DNA from 3 places in the Pantoea sp. S18 genome. Region 3 is predicted to be linked to each of the others. Evidence: predicted binding sites of a transcription regulator. Region 3 holds the regulator's gene; each other region holds the start of a gene.
What was found. The regulator PhoB, encoded in region 3, activates phosphate uptake and scavenging genes when phosphate is short. The targets are predictions, from matches to a motif close to CTGTCATAAAACTGNCNNAT.
Positions count from the first base shown of each region.

Region 1: the regulator PhoB is predicted to act here: its motif matches at 1,724-1,743, upstream of phoA (alkaline phosphatase).
Region 2: the regulator PhoB is predicted to act here: its motif matches at 1,140-1,159, upstream of pitA (inorganic phosphate transporter PitA).

Region 1 covers NZ_CP142688.1:2,480,233-2,483,516, reverse strand. The annotation lists gene VIJ98_RS11515 (VasL domain-containing protein) at 1-1,344, shown strand; tRNA gene VIJ98_RS11510 (tRNA-Ser) at 1,473-1,560, opposite strand; gene phoA (alkaline phosphatase) at 1,805-3,211, shown strand.
Region 2 covers NZ_CP142688.1:4,020,403-4,023,686, forward strand. The annotation lists gene VIJ98_RS18735 (NAD(P)/FAD-dependent oxidoreductase) at 1-1,068, opposite strand, end outside; gene pitA (inorganic phosphate transporter PitA) at 1,311-2,810, shown strand; gene uspB (universal stress protein UspB) at 2,856-3,191, opposite strand.
Region 3 covers NZ_CP142688.1:1,028,207-1,031,490, forward strand. The annotation lists gene VIJ98_RS04535 (SbcC/MukB-like Walker B domain-containing protein) at 1-430, opposite strand, end outside; gene sbcD (exonuclease subunit SbcD) at 427-1,632, opposite strand; gene phoB (phosphate response regulator transcription factor PhoB) at 1,830-2,519, shown strand; gene phoR (phosphate regulon sensor histidine kinase PhoR) at 2,540-3,284, shown strand, end outside.

The DNA of each region.
Region 1 (3,284 bases), 1.5 Mb from region 3:
ATGACTTCATCTCAACCTCGGTTTGTTAAAACCGGCGGCGATCCGCGTGCGTTTGCGGAATATGCTGCGCTGCGTCAGGAAATGCAGAAACTCACGCACCCGGCGTGTCCGGATTTGGATTGGCCGCATGTATCCGTGCTCTGTTTAACGCTGTTCGAAAAAAACGGCGTCGAGCTGCAAAGCGCCGTTTGGTACACGCTATCGCGTGCGAACACGGCAGGAACGGTAGGTATGACAGAAGGCTTGGCGGTGCTGGTGGCGTTGATTACCCGCGATTGGCCGACCCTGTGGCCGCAGCCAGCGCACTCGCGCATCGAATTGCTGGCGGGACTGAGCCGTCGGTTGCAGCAGTTCCTGCGTACTCAAACGATAACCGAATCTGACTTAACGGCTCTCAGCCAGGCAGCGCGTTTGCTTAGCGAAGCTGGCGATCACCTGCAACGTCTTGAACTGCGTCAGCTTAGTCAGATTGATCCGCTACTGGATCGCATTCGCAATGCCGTGGTGATGCTGGAGCGCTGCGATATTTCAACGTCGAACGCCGTGATTACGCGGCCTGAAATCGCGCCGATTGAGAAGCCCGCACTGGCGTTAGCAGATGCAGAAGTCAGTGGCTGGGTTTATGTTCCGTCTACGGGAGCGCCTGCACCCGATTTGCGGCGGCTGCGCCAACGGGCGTTTATTAGTGGTGTGGGCGCAACGCTGCTGAGCGTGTCACTGATGTTCGTCGCTTACTATTTCGTTGAGCAAAACACCAAGCATGAATCTCCGTTGCAGCAGGAATTACTGGCTTCGGTATCGCCAATCCCAGCACCGCTTGAGCCTGAAATGGTTGCAAAACTCCAGGCTAATCCCCCCGAATGGCTAAACGACGGCGCATGGCTGGAGCAAACGCAGCAGCAACTAAACTGGCTGCAGGGCGCAGCACCGGACTGGAATCTGCAGCACGGCAATGCACTGGTGATGCAGGCCAGCCTGTTATTGCCTGATTCGGACGCTGTTAAAACGATGAGCGCACGCTGGAACAAGCAACTTAAGGCGGCAGCGCTGCCTGCTGAGAAAATGCAGGGATGGCAGCAGGGCATGGAGCAGCTAAACATGTTGTCGCAGCGCCTGAACGGACTGGATGAGAAGCGCGGCAAATATCTGACGGTGAGCGAACTGAAAACGGCAGTCTATGATATGACGCAGGCGTTCAACGGAACGGTGCCACTGGAAGAAGAACTGCGCGTGTTGCAGCAATCAGGTGGTGACGTTCCACAACATCAATTAGCACAAGCGGAAATGCACTTGAAGCAGCTTATCGCCAGTTATCAACAGGTGGTCACATCTTCAAGAGAGTAATATTGAGCAAAATCCGCGGGCTAATTTGCTTTTGCCAGCTGTTAAATTAGGCGGGGGTTCGAATCCCCCTTCTCTGTAGAACAGGCAAAAAAAAGCCTGAACTTTCGTTCAGGCTCTTCTTTAGAATGTGGCGGTGAGAGGGGGATTCGAACCCCCGATACGTTGCCGTATACACACTTTCCAGGCGTGCTCCTTCAGCCACTCGGACACCTCACCACATTTTTTTGTCAACCGCGCTGGGTCAACGGGGCGCTACTATAGGGAGATCGCTGAAAAGGGTCAAGTGCTATTTTCTCCTTTTGTTCTATTCGCTTAAGCTCTGAGCGTATTGCCGTTAGCCTGCTCAGAATGGCGATTCTGTCATCAAATCATTCCCTTTCTGTCACAAAAATGTCACCGCACTGTCGCAGACTTGTCCGCGGAAACATTTGGTTATATCTATGGATAAGGATGCTTATAAATGAAACAGATACCTCTCTTTACGGTTACGCTGCTGGCTTCGCTGATCGCGACATCAGCAGTGGCAGAAGATGCACAATATTCCCGCGCCGCTACCGGCGATGTCACCGAACACGGTGGCGCACGACGTCTCACTGGCGACCAGACCGAAGCGCTGAAAGCTTCACTAATCAATAGCACGGCGAAAAACGTGATTCTGCTGATTGGTGACGGCATGGGTGATTCGGAAATCACCGCCGCGCGTAATCAGGCGCGTGGTGCAGGCGGCTTTTTCCCCGGTATTGATGCGTTGCCGCTAACCGGTCAATACACGCACTATTCATTAGATAAGAAAACCCACAAGCCAAATTACGTGACGGATTCCGCCGCCTCAGCCACCGCGTGGGCCACCGGCACCAAATCCTATAACGGCGCAATTGGCGTCGACGTGAACGGCAAAGATCAAGTGACGATTCTTGAGCTGGCGAAAGCCGCCGGTAAAGCCACCGGCAACGTCTCCACTGCTGAATTGCAGGACGCCACGCCAGCGGCATTGATTGCCCACGTCACCTCGCGCAAATGCTACGGCCCGGAGAAAACCACTGAGCTGTGTCCAACTAATGCTCTAGAACAGGGCGGTAAAGGATCGATTACCGAGCAGATGCTGAAAACCCGTGCGGACGTTACGTTAGGCGGCGGCGCGAAATCTTTCGGTGAAACCGCCAAAGCTGGCGAGTATCAGGGCAAAACCCTGCGCGAACAGGCTCAGGCGCTAGGCTATCAGTGGATTGATAATCTGGATGGCATGAACGCTATTCAACAGGCCGACCAGAGCAAACCGGTGCTTGGCCTGTTCGCCGACGGCAATATGCCGGTGCGCTGGCAGGGACCGAAAGCCAGCTATCACGGCAACATTGATAAGCCGGTGGTGACCTGTGAAGTGAATAAAGAGCGTCCAGCTTCGGTACCGACGCTGGCGCAGATGACCAAAAAAGCTATCGATCTGTTGAGCACCAATGAAAAAGGCTTCTTCCTGCAGGTGGAAGGCGCGTCGATTGATAAGCAGGACCATGCAGCTAATCCATGCGGTCAGATTGGTGAAACAGTTGATCTGGATGAAGCGGTGCAGCAGGCGCTGGCATTTGCGCGCGAGCACGGCGACACGTTGGTGGTGGTGACCGCCGATCACGCGCACAGCAGCCAGATCGTGGAAAACGGCACCAAAGCACCGGGCCTGACGCAGGCGGTGAACACCAAAGATGGTGCAGTGATGACCATCAGCTACGGCAATTCAGAAGAGCATTCGCAGGAACACACCGGCACGCAGGTGCGTATTGCAGCTTATGGCCCGCATGCGGCCAACGTGGTCGGTTTGACCGATCAGACCGATCTGTTCTTTACTCTGAAGGATGCGATGGGATTGAAGTAACGGGGTTATTGTTGAGAAGGTCGCCATAAATGGCGACCCTACAGTAGTTAGTGAGGTTTTCGTAGGGTGCGCA
Region 2 (3,284 bases), 1.3 Mb from region 3:
CGCTTCCATGGTTTTTGATGACAGCTGGGTGGTGTCAACGCCACCCAGCGTCACTTCGGCGGTGCGATAGCCTTCGGTACCGTTCGGCTGTACGCGCCACTGATGCAGCGTATTAACCAGCTCGCCCTGCTGCTTGCTGTTCAGCTGCTTCAGCGTGACGTCAGGAATCTGCTTCAGCTCCTGCAGCACCTCAACCAAACGTTTTGGCAGAATCTTCGCCAGGCTGTTTTTCAGGCTGAGGTTGGGATGCGCCTCGCGCTGCACATTAATGAAATCATCCAGCGAGTTGGCGGGTGATAAATCAATGGTGACGAATTCACCTGGCTGCCAGTAGCTGGAGATTTGCAGCACCGCAGGGCCCGATAAGCCGCGATGGGTAAACAGCATCGCCTCTTTAAATAGGGTGCCATCCTGCGCGGTGATGGTGGTGGGAAGCGCCACGCCCGACAGCGTGTTGAGCTGTTCCAGCAGTGGTTTATGCAGGGTGAACGGCACCAAAGCCGCGCGCGTCGGGAATACTTTCAGGCCGAACTGTTCCGCCACTTTGTAGCCAAACGGCGTGGCGCCGAGGCCCGGCATCGAGAGTCCGCCGCTGGCGATCACCAGTTTTTCGGCCTGCACCGAAGTACCGTTCAGCTGTAAGGTATAGCCGCTGTCGTCGCGCTCGACGCTCAGCACTTCACTGCGCAGGCGCAGCGTCACCTGCCCGGCATCACACTCTTTCAACAGCAGATCGACAATCTGCTGCGCGGAGTCATCGCAGAATAATTGTCCCAGCGTTTTCTCGTGATACGCAATGCCGTGACGATTGACCAGATCGATGAAATCCCACTGGTTGTAACGCGCCAGCGCCGATTTGCAGAAATGCGGGTTGTGCGACAGGTACGCTGCGGGCTCGGTGTGCATGTTGGTAAAGTTGCAGCGACCGCCACCCGACATCAAAATTTTGCGACCGGCTTTTTTGCCGTTATCCAGCAGCAATACGCGACGACCCAATTGTCCCGCCTGCGCCGCGCAGAACATGCCGGCTGCGCCTGCACCAATAATGATAACGTCAAACTTTTCCACTGCTTTTATCCGCCTTGCCCGAAAGGCGCTGATTGTAGGGATTTGCGGCTTTTAGCGCCAGCTTCAAAAAAATGCCGTAAATGTGTCATAATGTAACTCACTAATTTTTAGCCGTTTTCAGCTAAATCTATACGCTGCATTACAATTTTAAGACAATAAAGAGCTATATTTTTCTTTCATATCGCGCACGTTGTCGCAGATAATGCGCCGCGTTCATGTCCTCCCAAAATGGCGTAACGTTTATGCTACATCTGTTTGCTGGTCTCGACCTCAGTACCAGCCTGTTACTGATTCTTGCTCTGCTGTTTGTATTGTTTTACGAAGCAATCAACGGTTTTCACGACACTGCTAACGCGGTCGCGACTGTCATTTATACCCGTGCGATGCGGGCGCAACTGGCGGTTGTCATGGCGGGTGTTTTCAACTTCTTAGGTGTTTTGCTTGGTGGATTGAGCGTGGCGTACGCCATCGTTCACATGCTTCCGACCGATTTACTGTTGAATGTCGGTTCGGCCCACGGTCTCGCCATGGTCTTCTCCATGCTGCTGGCCGCGATTATCTGGAACCTCGGCACCTGGTATTTGGGTTTGCCCGCCTCCAGTTCTCACACATTGATTGGCGCTATCATCGGTATTGGTCTCACCAACGCCCTGATGACCGGCACCTCGGTGGTTGACGCGCTCAACCTACCGAAAGTCATCAATATCTTCATGTCCCTGATTCTTTCACCGATTGTAGGTCTGGTGATTGCAGGCGGTCTGATCTTTATCCTGCGTCGCTACTGGAGCGGAACCACCAAACGTTCCCGCATCCACATGACGCCTGCTGACCGTGAAAAGATTGATGGCAAGAAAAAGCCACCGTTCTGGACGCGCATTGCCCTGATCGTTTCCGCGATTGGCGTGAGTTACTCACACGGCGCTAACGATGGTCAGAAAGGCATTGGCCTGATTATGCTGGTGCTGATCGGCGTTGCTCCGGCGGGATTTGTGGTGAACCTGAATGCGTCAGGTTATGACATCACCCGCACCCGTGACGCAGTCAATCATCTGGAGCAGTATTATCAGCAGCACAACGAATCGCTGACGCACATGATGCAGCTGGCGCCGCCTGTGGTACCAACGCCAGATGAATCGCTTGGCGGTCCGCAGGAGTTCCATTGCGACAGCAGCCGTGCGCTGCAGGCCATCGATCGTGCGCAGCTGCTGCTGAACAATCTGCAGAGCTACGATCAGCTGACGGTTGATCAACGCAGCCAGATGCGTCGTCTGCTGCTGTGCGTTTCCGATACCGTGGATAAAGTGGCCAAGCTGCCGGAAACCAGCGCGGAAGATAAGCGCTTCCTCAACAAGCTGAAAAGCGATTTGCTGGGCACCGTTGAGTACGCTCCGATCTGGATTATTGTTGCTGTAGCGCTGGCGCTGGGCATCGGTACCATGATTGGCTGGCGTCGTGTTGCCACCACCATTGGTGAGAAAATCGGTAAGAAAGGCATGACTTATGCGCAAGGTATGTCGGCGCAGGTAACAGCCGCAGTATCGATTGGCGTGGCCAGTTACACCGGTATGCCGGTTTCGACCACGCACATTCTGTCATCGTCGGTGGCCGGTACCATGCTGGTTGATGGCGGTGGCTTGCAGAGCCGCACCATCAAAAATATCGCTATGGCATGGGTCTTCACATTGCCGGTGTGTATTTTGCTGTCAGGTGCGCTCTACTGGATTGCACTGAAACTGATTTAAGCAAAGCGCAGAAATATTCGAGGGCGACAGCGATGTCGCCCTTTTTTATTGCCAGATCGCCATCGCAATCAAGCTCACCACCACCAAAAAACAGAGCCCGCTGGTCAGTACAAACTGCCCGCGCACCCGCTCACACCGGCGAATGAACTCGTCGTCATGATGATCGTGATAGCGCTTCTCCCAGATATAGCGCACCAGCCGCACCTGCTTACTCGGCTGCCCGTGCGACGTGAAGAAACCCGCGCCATCCACATATTGATATAACAGCGGATCGCAACCGCGCAAAACGGCCAAAAGTGAGCGCAAAGAAGAGAAATAGCGCGCCATATTCACCAGACAAACCACACACAGAGCCCAAAAAAGCGCGATAGTGCTGATCATGTTCCCCTCCCGGCTGGAGCCGCAACGACGTCGAACGCAGCGGGGAATTGCTGTAGACGCCGCACGGGAAATAAACCAGCCACTGAATGATGT
Region 3 (3,284 bases):
AATCAAGACCAGATAGTTTTTCAATCGTTTGTAGTTTTTCGCCAACTTTATCAGCAACGATTTGATTATCGGCTACACGCGCTAATTCGACACGCGGTACCTGTAACTTACCATCAACATTGCCCCGCGCGCGATTTTGGCTCCAAAAGGCGCGCCAGGCTTCACCTTTAACTTCAAACTCTACTTCAGCTAGACATTCTGCTGTATCGCGTGTCATTAACTGATTTTCAGTTTGCGACAGCGTGCCGAGGCGCGGCGTTTGGTGATAGAGCGCCAGACAAATCGCATCGAGTAAGGTGGTTTTGCCCGCGCCGGTGGCGCCGGTAATGGCAAACAATCCGTTACTGGCAAAAGGTTCACGGCGGAAATCGATAAACCATTCGCCGCGCAGCGCATTGAGGTTTTTAAAACGTAGCGTCAATATTTTCATGCAGATGGATTCTCCAGCGCGGCAAGCTGGGTGCGGAACAGCTGCGTTAACTGCTCGGCCTGCTCGGCATCCAGCTGATCTTCCTGCGCCAGTCGGCGGGCAAACACTTCTTCCACTTTTAATTCGCTCAGGGTTTCGTTCTCCAGCCGCTCGAGGCTGCGCTGCCGCTGTTCGCGGCTGCGGCGCACCAGCAGCACTTCGACCGGCAGATTTTCGGTCAGTGCTTCAATGCGACGTTGCAGATCGCTGAGGTATTCCTGCGTGGTGATCTCAATATCCAGCCACGTTGGCTGTTCGCTGGCGATTTCACTGAACTGCGCCAGCTGATGTTCAATTTCCGCCATCGAGCCTTTCAGCATCTGCATCGGCTGGAAGTGCGGAATGGTCAGCGGCGTCACTTCCTTGAGCTTGTCGCCAAATTCCAGCAGGAAGACGCTTTTCTCGCGGCCAAGCTCATCAAAACTGAGCGGAATCGGCGAGCCGCTGTAACGAATGTGCTCGCTGTTGGCGATGCGCTGGGCGCGATGGATGTGACCGAGTGCGATGTAATCCGCTGGTGGAAACGCCTGCGCCGGGAAGGCATCCAGCGTGCCGATATAGATGTCGCGCACCGAATCGCTTTTGGTGACGCCAACGGTGGTGAGATGGCCGGTGGCGATAATCGGCAGCGCACTGTTCATTGACTGCGCGGCGGCAAAGCAGTGCTGATAATGCTGCTCAATCGCCTCCAGCAGCGAGATCTGCTTCTCGCGGCCGGATTGGCCGGCCTGGCTGCGCAAAATATCGCGCGGACGCAGATAAGGAATGGCGCACAGCAGCGCACCCGGCGCGCCATCGCGCTGTTTCAGGGTTAACACCTGTTGCTCGCCCTGCGGTGTGGCACTGGTGATCACCTGCGTATTCAGGCAGGCCAGCAGCTCGCGCGATTCATTCAGCGTCGCCACCGAATCGTGATTGCCCGCCAGCACCACCAATTGACAGCCGCTTGGCTGCAGCGCCACCACAAAACGGTTAAACATTTCACGCGCGTAGCTCGGCGGCGAACCGGTATCAAACAGGTCGCCCGCGATAATCAGCGCATCCACCTGATGCTGCACAATCTGATCCAGCAGCCAGTCGAGAAACGCCTGATGTTCCCGCGCGCGACTTTTGCTGTAAAAGAACTGACCGAGATGCCAGTCAGCGGTGTGAATGATGCGCATGTTTGCTCCGTGCTCTGTTTAGCGAAGGCGAATTATAACCACTTAAGATCACAAAGAAAAAAAGCAGATTTTTATTGTCACATTTCTGTTTTTTATCTATCTATCTTAGGGCGGCTTTTTCATAAAAGTGTCACAAAACTGACGCATAATGGCGCCGCAAATCCCAGTGACACGTTGTCACACTAGCAGGAGTTACAATGGCTAAGCGCATTTTGGTTGTGGAAGACGAAGCTCCCATCCGTGAAATGTTATGTTTCGTGCTGGAACAGAATGATTACCAGCCTATTGAGGCGGAAGATTATGACAGCGCGATTGGTAAGCTGATCGAACCCTGGCCTGATTTGATTCTGCTGGACTGGATGTTGCCCGGCGGCAGCGGAATTCAGTTTATTAAGCATTTGAAGCGTGAAGCCATGACGCGCGACATCCCGGTGATGATGCTGACGGCGCGCGGTGAAGAAGAGGATCGCGTGCGCGGTCTGGAAGTGGGCGCGGATGATTACATCACCAAGCCATTCTCACCCAAAGAGCTGATGGCGCGTATCAAAGCGGTGATGCGCCGTATTTCACCGATGGCGGTGGAAGAGGTGATCGAGATGCAGGGCCTGAGCCTTGATCCTTCCTCACATCGCGTGATGTCGGAAACCACGCCGCTGGAGATGGGGCCGACTGAGTACAAACTGCTGCACTTCTTTATGACGCACCCGGAACGCGTGTACAGTCGCGAACAGCTGCTGAACCACGTTTGGGGCACCAATGTGTATGTCGAAGATCGCACCGTCGATGTGCATATTCGCCGTTTACGTAAAGCGCTGGAATTGACCGGCCACGATCGCATGGTTCAAACCGTTCGCGGAACAGGGTATCGTTTCTCTGCCCGCTACTAAACGTAAACGGAGTTTTTACCGTGCTGGAACGACTCTCCTGGAAGAGATTGTTGACCGAGCTGGCGCTGGTCTGTTTACCTGCGCTGGTGTTGGGTCTGTTGTTCGGATATCTGCCGTGGCTGCTGCTGATTGCGGTGACCGGCGTGATGTTCTGGCACTTCAGAAATCTGATGCGTCTGTCGCACTGGCTGTGGGTCGATCGTTCAATGACGCCGCCCACCGGACGCGGCAGCTGGGAACCGCTGTTTTATGGCCTGTATCAGATGCAGTTACGCAACCGGCGGCGTCGCCGCGAGCTGGGCAATCTGATCAAACGTTTCCGCAGCGGTGCCGAATCGCTGCCGGATGCGGTGGTGCTGACCACCGAAGAGGGCACCATTTTCTGGTGTAACGGTTTGGCGCAGCAGCATCTTGGCTTGCGCTGGCCGGAAGATAATGGCCAGAACATCCTCAATTTACTGCGTTATCCTGAATTCTCCCGCTATATCCGCCAGCGCAAGTTCGATACGCCGCTGACGCAGATCCTTAATAATCAGCATCATATGGAATTCCGCGTGATGCCTTACAGCGAAGGTCAGTGGCTGATGGTGGCGCGTGATGTCACCCAGATGCACCAGCTGGAAGGCGCGCGACGCAACTTCTTTGCCAACGTCAGTCATGAACTGCGTACGCCGCTAACGGTGTTGCAGGGCTATCTGGAAATGATGGACGACGCGGTGATGAACGAGCGCACGCGCAGCAAGGCATTGCACACTATGCAAGAGC